2 linked regions of the Streptomonospora nanhaiensis genome follow. The protein of the gene in region 2 interacts with the protein of the main gene of each other region in a pairwise test. Links are inferred from orthologs where the notes say so. Each region holds a gene or a part of one and is shown on either strand. Other genes may lie near its edges.

Region 1 (5,692 bases), 400 kb from region 2 along the record:
GGGCGGGGCGACCGTGTACTCGGGCTGGGCCGCGCCGTCCATGGTGCCGGTGGCGATGGTGCCGGTGACCGCGAGCGTGTCGCCCTGGCGCAGGTCGAGCCGCACGGTCGTGACGGTGCGCCCGCTCTTGAGGACGGTGGCCTCGACCTCGGCGGGGCCGGGGCCGGCGGGGCGCAGGAAGTGGAAGGAGGACGACACCGCGTGGGGGTGGGGCGAGGCGGCGAGCGCGGCGCGCTGCATGACCGCCATGAGGTAGCCGCCGTTCATGGCCTTGCCGATGAGGTAGCCGGGGTCGAGGTCGGCGGCGTAGCGTCCTTCGGCGGTCGGGGTGACCGCGGTCGCGGTGTCGAATCGCGTCATGGGGACCATTGAACCGAACGGGATTCCAGTCGGGTGCGGCGGCCCCCGCCTTGTCGCGCCGCCGGGTCGGCGGTCCGCCCGCCGACCCGGCGGGCGGACCGCCGGTGGGCCCCGGGCCGCCCCGGGGCCGCCCGGGGCCGGCTACGCCCAGAGCTGGCCGTCGAGGCGCTGCTCGGCCTCTTCGAGGGTGCCCTCGTAGGCGCCGGTGGACAGGTACTTCCACCCGGCGTCGGCGATCACGAACGCGATGTCGGCGCGCTCGCCGGCCCGCACCGCCTTGTCGGCCATGCCCAGCGCGGCGTGCAGCGCGCCGCCGGTGGAGATCCCGGCGAAAACGCCCTCGCTGCGCAGCAGCTCGCGGGTGCGGCGCAGCGCGGCGTCGGCGGGCACGGAGAACCGGGTGGTCAGCACCGACTCGTCGTACAGCTCGGGCACGAACCCCTCGTCGAGGTTGCGCAGGCCGTAGACGAGTTCGCCGTAGCGGGGCTCGGCCGCGACGATCTTGACGTCGGGCCGCTGCTCGCGCAGGTAGCGGCCCACGCCCATCAGCGTGCCGGTGGTGCCCAGCCCGGCCACGAAGTGGGTGATGTCGGGCAGGTCGGCCAGCAGCTCGGGCCCGGTGGTCTCGTAGTGGGCGCGGGCGTTGGCCGGGTTGCCGTACTGGTAGAGCATCACCCAGTCGGGGTGCTCGGCGGCCATGCGCTTGGCCACCCGCACGGCTTCGTTGGAGCCGCCCTCGGCCGGCGAGAAGTGGATCTCGGCGCCCCACATCTCCAGCAGCTGCTTGCGCTCGGCCGAGGTGTTCTCGGGCATCACGCACACCATGCGGTAGCCGCGGGTCTTGGCGACCATGGCCAGGGAGATGCCGGTGTTGCCGGAGGTGGGCTCCAGGATGGTGCACCCCGGCGAGAGCAGGCCGTCCTTCTCGGCCTGCTCGACCATGTAGAAGGCCACGCGGTCCTTGACCGAGCCGGTGGGGTTGCGGTCCTCCAGCTTGGCCCACAGCCGGACCTCCGGCGACGGGGACAGGCGCGGCAGCCCCACCAGCGGGGTGCGGCCGAGGGAGTCCAGCAGGGAGTCGAATCGCATGGCGCTAGCGCATGCCGCCCGCGACGGCGGGCAGGATGGTGACGGTGTCGCCGTCGGATACGGGGGTCTCCAGGCCGCCGAGGAAGCGGACGTCCTCGTCGTTGAGGTAGACGTTGATGAACCGGCGCAGCTTGCCGTCCTCGACCAGGCGGTCCTGCAGGCCCGGGTGGCGCTTGTCGAGGTCGGTGATCAGCTCGCTGAGGGTGGCGCCCTCGCCCTCGACGGCCTTGGCGTCGCCGGTCAGGTTGCGCAGGATGGTGGGGATGCGGACCTCGATGGCCATGTGCGTCTCTTTCGTAAGCGTGTGGGCGTGTGCGTCTTGCTGGGTCGCGGGCGCGCGGGGGTGCCGGGGATTCGCCCCGGGGCCGCGCCGCACCGGGCCCAAGCGCGCTCGGGTCGCGCCTGGCCCCGCCGTGCAGTGCAACAGGCGCGGCGCGCCGCTGATTCCGCCGCGCGGGGGGCCGGGGGCGCGGCGGGGGCGCGGTCAGTCGGCGTCGACGATCTCGACGGGCTCCTCGGTGACCTGGCCCTCGAGGATCCGGTAGGAGCGGAACTCCACGGTTTCGGGGTCGCGGGTGGACACCAGGACGTAGTGGGCGTTGGGCTCCGAGGCGTAGGAGATGTCGGTGCGCGAGGGGTAGGCCTCGGTGGCGGTGTGCGAGTGGTAGATCACCACCGGCTCCTCGTCGCGGTCGTCCATCTCGCGCCAGACCTTGAGCTGTTCGTGGGAGTCGAACCGGTAGAAGGTCGGGGAGCGCTCGGCGTTGACCATCTCGATGAACCGCTCGGGGCGGTCGGAGCCGATCGGGCCGGCCACGACCCCGCACGCCTCGTCGGGGTGGTCGCGGCGCGCGTGGGCGACGATCCGCGCATAGAGCGCGCGGTTGATCCTCAGCATGGGGCTCAGCCTAGCCGAGGCGCTATCCATACCCACTCGCTGGGTATGGCTTGCCCGGCGCGGGCCGGCCGGCGGGCGCCTCAGCGGCGGCCCTTGGACCCCGCGCCGAACAGGGCCTGCACCAGGGTCTCCTGCAGGCCGCCCAGCCAGTCGTAGACGTGCATGGCCACGGCCTCGGACTCGGGCACGGTGTACTCGCCGCGCAGGTAGGCCTCGAAGGTCTCCTCCTCGACGCCCAGGCGGGTGCCCAGCACCAGGCGGACGTCGTTGAGGGCCTTGAGCCAGGCGTGGGCGTCGCCGAGGTCCAGGGTGATGCGGCCGCCGCCCCGCGGGGGCAGCGCCGCGGCGACGGCCTGGGCGTTCTCGCGCTTGTGGCGGCGCAGGCCGTCCTCGGTGTAGCGGCGGAAGTCGCCGGCGGACTCGGCGTCGTCGCTGTAGGCGTCGGGGAACAGGCGCGCCAGCACGGGGTCGTCGGGCCGGGTGGAGCTGGTGCCGATCCCCACGATGCTCTCGAACTCGTCGCGCTCGGGCGGCGGCTCGACCAGGTCGAGCACGAGCGCGGCCATGGACCGCAGCACCTCGACCTCGTCGGCGTCGAGGTCGATGGTCACGCCGCCGCGCACGGGACGGAAGCCTTTGGTCATCTGCGAGATCCGCCGTTTCGCCTGCTGTGGGGTTGCCTGCTGGGTGTGGGGCGCCCGCGCGGGGCGCGGCCGGGGCCCGGGCGGGGCGCCGCGTCCGCGGCGCCCCGCCGGCCGGTGGCGCGCCGGTGCGCCGCCGGCTCAGGTGTCCTGCTGGAGCGTGGCCCACAGGCCGTACTCGTGCAGGATCGACACGTCGCGCTCCATCTCCTCGCGGGTGCCGGACGACACCACCGCGCGCCCCTTGTGGTGCACGTCGAGCATGAGCGCGTGCGCCTTGCGTTTGGAGTAGCCGAAAACGGCCTGGAAGACGTAGGTGACGTACGACATCAGGTTGATCGGATCGTTCCAGACGATCGTGACCCATGGGAGGTCGGGCCGCACGTGCTCCTCGGTCTCCGGCCGCTCCAGCTCGACCGGTGCCGTTGTCAAGGGTGGCTCACCTGCCTCCGTCCGCGTGTGTGGCGGCCTGAATTCGGGTTGTCCGCCGGCCGGGGCGCGGCGCGGCGGGGGTGGGCACCCGCCCGCGCGGGCGTCCGCCCGGACCAACGCGCGGGGGGCGCTCCGGGTTTCCCTCGGGCGCGGCCCCTCCGCGGCTTCCATTGTCCCACCGTTGCGGGGGTGTTCTCGTGGGCAGTGTCATAGCGGACGCCCCATTTTGATACCGACAGACACAAACTAGGCTTGCACGCTATGACCGATGAACCCAGCAGCGCGCTGCTCACCGACCGATACGAGCTGACCATGCTGCAGGGCGCGCTGCGCAGCGGTGCCGCCCACCGCCGCGCGGTGTTCGAGATGTTCGCCCGGCGGCTGCCGGAGAACCGCGGCTACGGCGTGGTGGCCGGTACCGGCCGCTTCCTCGACGCGCTGGAGCGCTTCCGCTTCGACACCGGCGCCCTGGACTACCTGGCGGACTCCGGCGGGCTGGACGACGCCACCCTCTCCTGGCTGGCCGACTACCGGTTCACCGGCGACGTGTGGGGCTACGGCGAGGGCGAGGCCTACTTCCCCGGCTCGCCGATCCTCGTGGTGGAGGGGACGTTCGCGGAGTCGGTGCTGCTGGAGACGGTCGCCCTGTCGATCTACAACCACGACAGCGCCATCGCCTCGGCCGCCTCGCGCATGACGCTGGCCGCGGGCGGGCGGCCCATCATCGAGATGGGCTCGCGGCGCACCCACGAGATGTCGGCCGTGGCCGCCGCCCGCGCCGCCTACATCACCGGCTTCGCCTCCACCTCCAATCTGGAGGCCGGGCGGCGCTACGGCGTGCCCACCGCGGGTACCAGCGCGCACGCCTTCGTGCTGGTCCACGACTCCGAGCGGGCGGCGTTCGAGGCGCAGCTGGCGGCGCTGGGCGCCGGCACCACGCTGCTGGTGGACACCTACGACGTGGACGAGGCGGTGCGCACCGCCGTGGAGCTGGCCGGGCCCGAGCTGGGCGGGGTGCGGATCGACTCCGGCGACCTCGGCGACATCGCCGCGCGGGTGCGCCGCCAGCTCGACGGCCTGGGCGCCTCGGCCGCGCGCATCGTGGTCACCGGCGACCTCGACGAGCACGCCATCCAGGCGCTGGCCATCGCCCCCGTGGACGGCTACGGGGTGGGCACCGCGCTGGTCACCGGTTCGGGCGCGCCCACCGCGTCGCTGGTCTACAAGCTCGTGGCCCGCTCCGGCGAGGACGCCGGCGGGCCGCTGCTGCCGGTGGCCAAGCGGTCGGTGGGCAAGCCCAGCCGCGGCGGGCGCAAGTGGGGCTTCCGGCAGCTGGACGCCGCGGGCACCGCGGTGGCCGAACTGGTGCTGGAGCGCGGCGACGACCCCGCCCCCGGCGAGCGCGTGCGCCCGCTGCTGCGGCACCTGGTCGCGGGCGGCGAGGTGGTGGGCCGCGAGCCGCTGGACGAGGCGCGCGAGCGGCACGCCCGCTCGGTGGCCGAGCTGCCGGAGACCGCGCGGCGCATGACCCGCGGCGAGCCGGTGATCCCCACCCGCTTCGGCCAGCCCGTCCAGGTCTGAGCCGGGCCGCGAGGGGGCAGGTAGACCCCCGGGAGGGTCCGCCCGGCACCGGCCGGGCGGGTTCCACGGGCCGTGGAACAGTGGAAGGAATGAGCCAATGAGGGCCTTGATCGTGGTCGACGTGCAGAACGACTTCTGCGAGGGCGGGAGCCTGGCGGTGTCGGGCGGCGCCGCCGTGGCGGCGGCGGTCTCGCGCCACATCGCCGACCACCGGGGCGACTACGCCCACATCGTCGCCACCCGGGACCACCACATCGACCCGGGTTCGCACTTCTCCGACACCCCCGACTTCGTCGACAGCTGGCCGCCGCACTGCGTGGCGGGCACCACCGGGGCGCAGTTCCACCCGGCTTTCGACACCGGCGCGGTCGAGAACGTGTTCAGCAAGGGCGCCTACTCCGCCGCCTACAGCGGGTTCGAGGGCGCCGACGACGACGGCCGCCCGCTGGCGGACTGGCTGCGCGAGCGCGGCGTGACCGAGGTCGACGTGGTGGGTATCGCCACCGACCACTGCGTGCGCGCCACCGCCGTCGACGCCGACGAGGCCGGGTTCGCCACCCGCGTGCTCCTCGGCCTCACCGCGGGGGTGTCGCGCGCCACCATCGACGCCGCCCTGGCCGGCCTGGCCGAGCGCGGCGTCGTCCTGGAGGGCGAACCCGTCGTGGCCTAGCCCGGCGGGGTCGGCGGCGCG
Region 2 (4,935 bases):
GTCACCGACTTCGGCAAGATCGCCGACCCCATCGCCGACAAGGCCCTCACCGGCGCCGCGCTGGTCGTGCTCTCCCTGCTGGGTGAGCTGTGGTGGTGGGTGACCATCGCGATCCTGGTGCGCGAGTGGGGCGTGACCGCGCTGCGGTTCGCGGTGATCCGCCACGGCGTGATCCCGGCCAGCCGCGGCGGCAAGCTCAAGACCGTGCTGCAGGTCGTGGCGATCTCTGTCTACCTGTTCCCGCTGCCCGAGCCGCTGACCGTCGTGGCCCACGTGGTCATGGCCGCCGCGCTGGTGGTCACCCTGTGGACCGGCGGCGACTACGTGGTGCAGGCGCTGCGGCTGCGCCGCCGCGACCACACCCCCGGACCGGCGGCCTAGGTGGACGCTCCCCGGCCCACCGGTCCCGGTGTCGCGGCCGCAGCGGCGGCGCACCGCGCGCTCGCCGCGCTCGCCGCGCTCGGCGCCACCGCGGCCACCGCCGAGTCGCTCACCGGCGGACTGATCGGCGCCACCCTCACCGCGGTGCCCGGCGCCTCGGCCACCTACCGGGGCGGGGTGGTGGCCTACGCCACCGACCTCAAGGCCGCCCTGCTGGGGGTGCCGCGCGACCTGCTGGAGGCGCACGGCGCCGTGCACCCCGAGGTCGCGGCGGCCATGGCCGAGGGAGCCCGGCTAAACCTCGCGGCCACATTCGGCCTCGCCGTCACCGGGGTGGCCGGGCCCGAGCCGCAGGACGGGCGGGCCGTGGGCACCGTGTTCGCGGCGGTCGCCGGTCCCGGCGGCAGCGGACGGGTGTGCGAACTGCGTCTCACCGGCGACCGGGCGGCCATCCGCTACTCCACCACTGAACAGGCCCTTTCCCTCCTGGCCGCCGAGGTGGCGGTCATCACGGGCAAATAACGGCCCCACCGCCGTTCCAACCGGGGTTTCCGGGGAACAAACCGACACCAAGATCGTGTTACCCCTCCAGCGAACAGCACGGCGTGAGGTGCGACGATCGGGCCTAGGACAGGTACGGTGTTTTTTATGAAGGTCGCTACCGGTGGGAGGGAGCGCGAATGATGGTCCTGCTTCGTCACCTACTTGGTGACGTGCTACGGCGGCTTCGGCAGCGACAGGGCCGCACCCTCCGCGAGGTGTCGGCCGATGCTCGGGTTTCGTTGGGGTACTTGTCCGAGGTCGAGCGCGGGCAGAAGGAGGCGTCCTCCGAGCTGCTCTCCTCGATCTGCGGCGCCCTGGGCGTTCCGCTCTCTCAGGTGCTGCGTGAGGTCGCCGACCAGCTCGCTCTCGCCGAACTGCAGGAGGCCGCGCTGCTCAGCGGATCGGTTCCGGCCGACTCCGTGCCCTCCCCCGACCGCCTGGGTATCGACTCGGTGCCCGACCGCGTTCCCGACGTCGTGGACATGGTGGGCGTGTAGCACCGCCCGCCGCCCGGCACACCCTGCTCCAACACCGGCCCGCCGCCCCGCGGGCCGCATACACACGGCGACGACGCCGGCCGCTCAACTACCCCGAGCGGCCGGCGCCGCGCTTTTCCGGCGCGGCGGCCGGCCCGGCGCCGCGCCCCCGGTGCGGCCGCCCGGCCCCCGCCGCCCGTGTTTCCCGCCCGTTATGTCGGGCAGGTGACCCCTGGAAACGCAAACGGCACATCGGGGGATGAACGTTATGCAGAAGATCCACGGACCGCTTGACGACAACGCCCGGAAGACCACCGGTGAGGCGCTGCAGGGCGCCGTGGTCGACCTGATCGACCTGTCCCTGCTGGCCAAGCAGGCGCACTGGAACGTCATCGGGCGCTCGTTCCGGTCGGTGCACCTTCAGCTCGACGAACTGGTCGAGGTGGCGCGCAACCACACCGACGTGCTCGCCGAGCGCGCGGTCGCCATCGGCGTCAACCCCGACGGGCGCTCCACGAAGGTCGCCGCCGACACCCAGATCTCCCAGCCGGACCCCGGCTACCTCCAGGACGACAAGGTGATCGCGGTGGTCACCGACGCCCTGGCCGGGGTGGTGCGCAGGTTCCGCGAGCGCATCGCCGCCACCGAGGAGCCCGACCCCGTCACCCAGGACCAGCTCATCGCCGCGGCCGAGGACCTGGAGCAGCAGCACTGGATGTTCGAGGCCATGCGCTGAGGCACCGCCCGAAGGCGGGTCGCGGGCGGGCGCCCGCGCCGGGCCCGAACGACCTCGCCGACGCCGGCGGCCGCGCGCCGCCGGCGTCGCGGTGTGCGGGGATGGGCGCAGATGCGCTGCTGGTGGGGGTCAGCTCGCCCAGGCGTCGGGGTCCTCGGCCAGGGTGCGCACCGTGGCCGGCAGCCGCCCGGTCGAGACGTCCTCCAGGGTCACGCTCTCCAGGATCGAGCGCTCGCTGGCGCGCAGCGCGATCCACACCTGCTGCAGGCTGCGGGCCGCGCCGTCGTAGTCGACGTGCTCGGGGCGCTCGCCGCGGACGTTGGCCAGCGGGCCGTCGACGGCGCGGATGACGTCGGCCAGGGAGATGTCGGAGGGGGAGCGGGCCAGCCAGTAGCCCCCCACCGGGCCGCGCTGGCTGCGCACCAGGCCCGCGCGGCGCAGCTGGGTGAGGATGTTCTCCAGGAACTTTCCGGGGATGGCCTGGGCGCGCGCCAGCTGTTCGGCCGTAACCGGACCGCCACTGGCGGCGGCGAGTTCGGCCGCGGCACGCAACGCGTAGTCGACCCGGGCAGAAAGGCGCATGCTGCGATTATGCCGTGACGGCTGGGACGGCCGCGTCAGCGGGGCGAACGTGTGGCACACGCGGGGCGGTGACCTGCATCTGTACTTCTCCTACCGGTGCGGCCGGGAACGGGTGCGGGGACGGGGCCGGGCCGCGGGCGCCCCCGGGGGTGCGCCCGCGCGGGGACCCCTTCAGACTACCGACGCCCCGGCGGACGCTCCCAGCACCTCCGCCGCGCTCTGCCCGTTGACCCGGGCCGCGCCGTAGGTGCTGATGTAGGCGGCGCACTCGGGCCGCCAGGCCGGCAGGCCCATCTCGACCACCACGGCGTCGGGGCGCGCCCGGCACAGCTCGGCCACCAGCGCCCGCGTGGCGGGGTAGCGGTGGGCGTCGCGCACCACCACCACCAGGCTCCGGCCCTGGGCCGAGGCCAGCACCCGCTCGGGGGCCGCCGCCTCGGCGTCCAGCCGCTCGGTGCCCGGGAACCACGGCGCCAGGCCCCACGGCACCTCGCCCACGGCGATACCCGGCGGGGCGTCGATCTCCACCACCACCGGGTCGCGCAGCGCCGGCACCGCGCCCTGCACCCGCACGGCCCGCCGCGCGGACTCCAGCCCGATGTCGGCCACCCGGGCGCCGCGCGGGCGGCGGGCGGTCCAGGCGCGCAGCCGCGCCGTCCGCTCGGCGGCCTCCTCCAGCCGCTCTCCGCTGAGGCGGCCTTCGGCCACGGCGGCGGTGATCGCCGACCGGATGGCCGCCACCTGGTCGGCGTAGACGAACCGGCCCAGGCACAGCAGGTCGCACCCGGCGCTCAGCGCCCGCACCGCCGCCTCGGGGATCCCGATGCGGGCGCTGACCCCGGCCATGTCCAGGGCGTCGGTGATGACCGTACCGGTGAAGCCCAGTTCGGTGCGCAGCAGCCCGTTGACGACGCTGGGCGCCAGCGTCGCCGCGCCGGTCAGGCCCAGCAGGGGCAGCCGGATGTGGGCGGTCAGGACCGCCTGCACCCCCTCCTGGACCGCCGCCCGGAAGGGCAGCAGCTCCCGCGCGAACAGCAGGTCGCGGTCGGCGTCGACCACCGGCAGCTCGGTGTGGGAGTCCTGGTGGGTGGCGCCGTGGCCGGGGAAGTGCTTGGCGCAGGCGGCCACCCCGCCCTCCTGGAGCCCCGCGACCGCGGCGGCGGTGTGGCGGGCCACCAGTTCGGGGTCGGCGCCGAAGGACCGGGTGCCGATCCCCGGGTTCTCGGCCACGGTGTTGACGTCGGCCGAGGGCGCGAGGTCCAGGGTGAAGCCCAGTTCGCTCAGCTCGGCGCCCAGCGAGCGGTGCACGGCCCGCGTCAGCTCGGGGTCGTCCACGGCGCCCAGCGCCGCGTTGCCCGGGTAGCCGCTGCCCTCGCGCTGGCCGATGCGGGTGACGTCGCCGCCCTCCTCGTCCAGCGACACCAGCGGGGAGTCGGCGGCCTCGGCCAGGCGCCGGTTCAGCGCGGTCACCTGCTCGGCGTCGGCGATGTTGTTGTGGAACAGGCAGACGCCGGCCACGCCCTCGGCGAGCCCGTCGAGCACCCAGCGCGGCGCGTCGTAGGACTCGAAGGGCACCAGCAGCGTCGCGTTGGCGAGGCGATCGAGCTGCGGATCTGCGGGCATGGGGACTCCGTTCAATGGGGTGAGGGGACGACCGCGCAGGGTGGGCGGGCGCGGGCGCGCCGCGCCCGGGGCGGGGCGCGGCACGCGGGGCGGGCTGCGGCGGGGGCCGGAGCGGCTCAGCCCTTGACCGCGCCCATGGTCAGACCCGAGACCATACGGCGCTGGACGAACAGGAAGAACGCCATCACCGGGAGGGTGAGCAGGGTGGAGGCGGCCATGATCGCGCCCCACTCGGTGCCGAAGCGGCCGAAGTAGTAGGACAGTGTCAGCGGCAGCGTGTACTCCTCGGTGCTGCGTCCCAGGAACGTCAGCGCGACGATGAACTCGTTCCAGGCGGTGATGAAGGCGAAGATGCTGGCGGCCACCAGGCCCGGCGCCACCAGCGGCATCAGGATCCGCCAGAACACCGTCCAGGGGCCGGCGCCGTCGATGGCGGCGGCCTCCTCCAGCTCGCGGGGCACCGCGGCGACGAACCCGCGCAGCATCATGATCGTGATGGGCAGGGAGAACGCGGTGTAGACGATGAGGATGCCGGTGAGGTTGCCCAGCATCTGCACGCCCGAGGCGTCCTGCAGGCGGCGGAAGTTGATGAAG

The links. Proteins that work in one complex are often made in the same cells at the same time.
Region 1: the proteins of HNR12_RS08645 (region 2) and clpS interact in binary tests that used the Escherichia coli proteins (3 or more experiments, as listed by UniProt). The link is inferred for Streptomonospora nanhaiensis from one-to-one orthologs.

The regions. Positions count from the first base shown.
Region 1 is NZ_JACCFO010000001.1:2,410,945-2,416,636, forward strand. The notes cover bases 1,776-4,741. They hold clpS (ATP-dependent Clp protease adapter ClpS), read right to left. Parts: upstream 3,421-4,741; coding sequence 3,130-3,420; downstream 1,776-3,129. Other genes in these bases: HNR12_RS10330 (Mov34/MPN/PAD-1 family protein), read right to left, coding at 1,934-2,347; HNR12_RS10335 (DUF2017 domain-containing protein), read right to left, coding at 2,428-2,991; HNR12_RS10345 (nicotinate phosphoribosyltransferase), read left to right, coding at 3,682-4,741. Also shown: HNR12_RS10315 (thioesterase family protein), read right to left, coding at 1-360; HNR12_RS10320 (PLP-dependent cysteine synthase family protein), read right to left, coding at 502-1,449; HNR12_RS10325 (MoaD/ThiS family protein), read right to left, coding at 1,454-1,732; more of HNR12_RS10345, read left to right, coding at 4,742-5,001; HNR12_RS10350 (isochorismatase family protein), read left to right, coding at 5,099-5,671. UniProt on the Escherichia coli protein: Involved in the modulation of the specificity of the ClpAP-mediated ATP-dependent protein degradation.
Region 2 is NZ_JACCFO010000001.1:2,015,520-2,020,454, reverse strand. The notes cover bases 610-3,402. They hold HNR12_RS08645 (Dps family protein), read left to right. Parts: upstream 610-1,668; coding sequence 1,669-2,136; downstream 2,137-3,402. Other genes in these bases: HNR12_RS08635 (glycoside hydrolase family 3 protein), read right to left, coding at 2,890-3,402; HNR12_RS08640 (RrF2 family transcriptional regulator), read right to left, coding at 2,266-2,718; HNR12_RS08650 (helix-turn-helix domain-containing protein), read left to right, coding at 1,062-1,421; HNR12_RS08655 (nicotinamide-nucleotide amidohydrolase family protein), read left to right, coding at 610-903. In the rest of the region: pgsA (CDP-diacylglycerol--glycerol-3-phosphate 3-phosphatidyltransferase), read left to right, coding at 1-381; more of HNR12_RS08655, read left to right, coding at 382-609; more of HNR12_RS08635, read right to left, coding at 3,403-4,341; HNR12_RS08630 (carbohydrate ABC transporter permease), read right to left, coding at 4,458-4,935.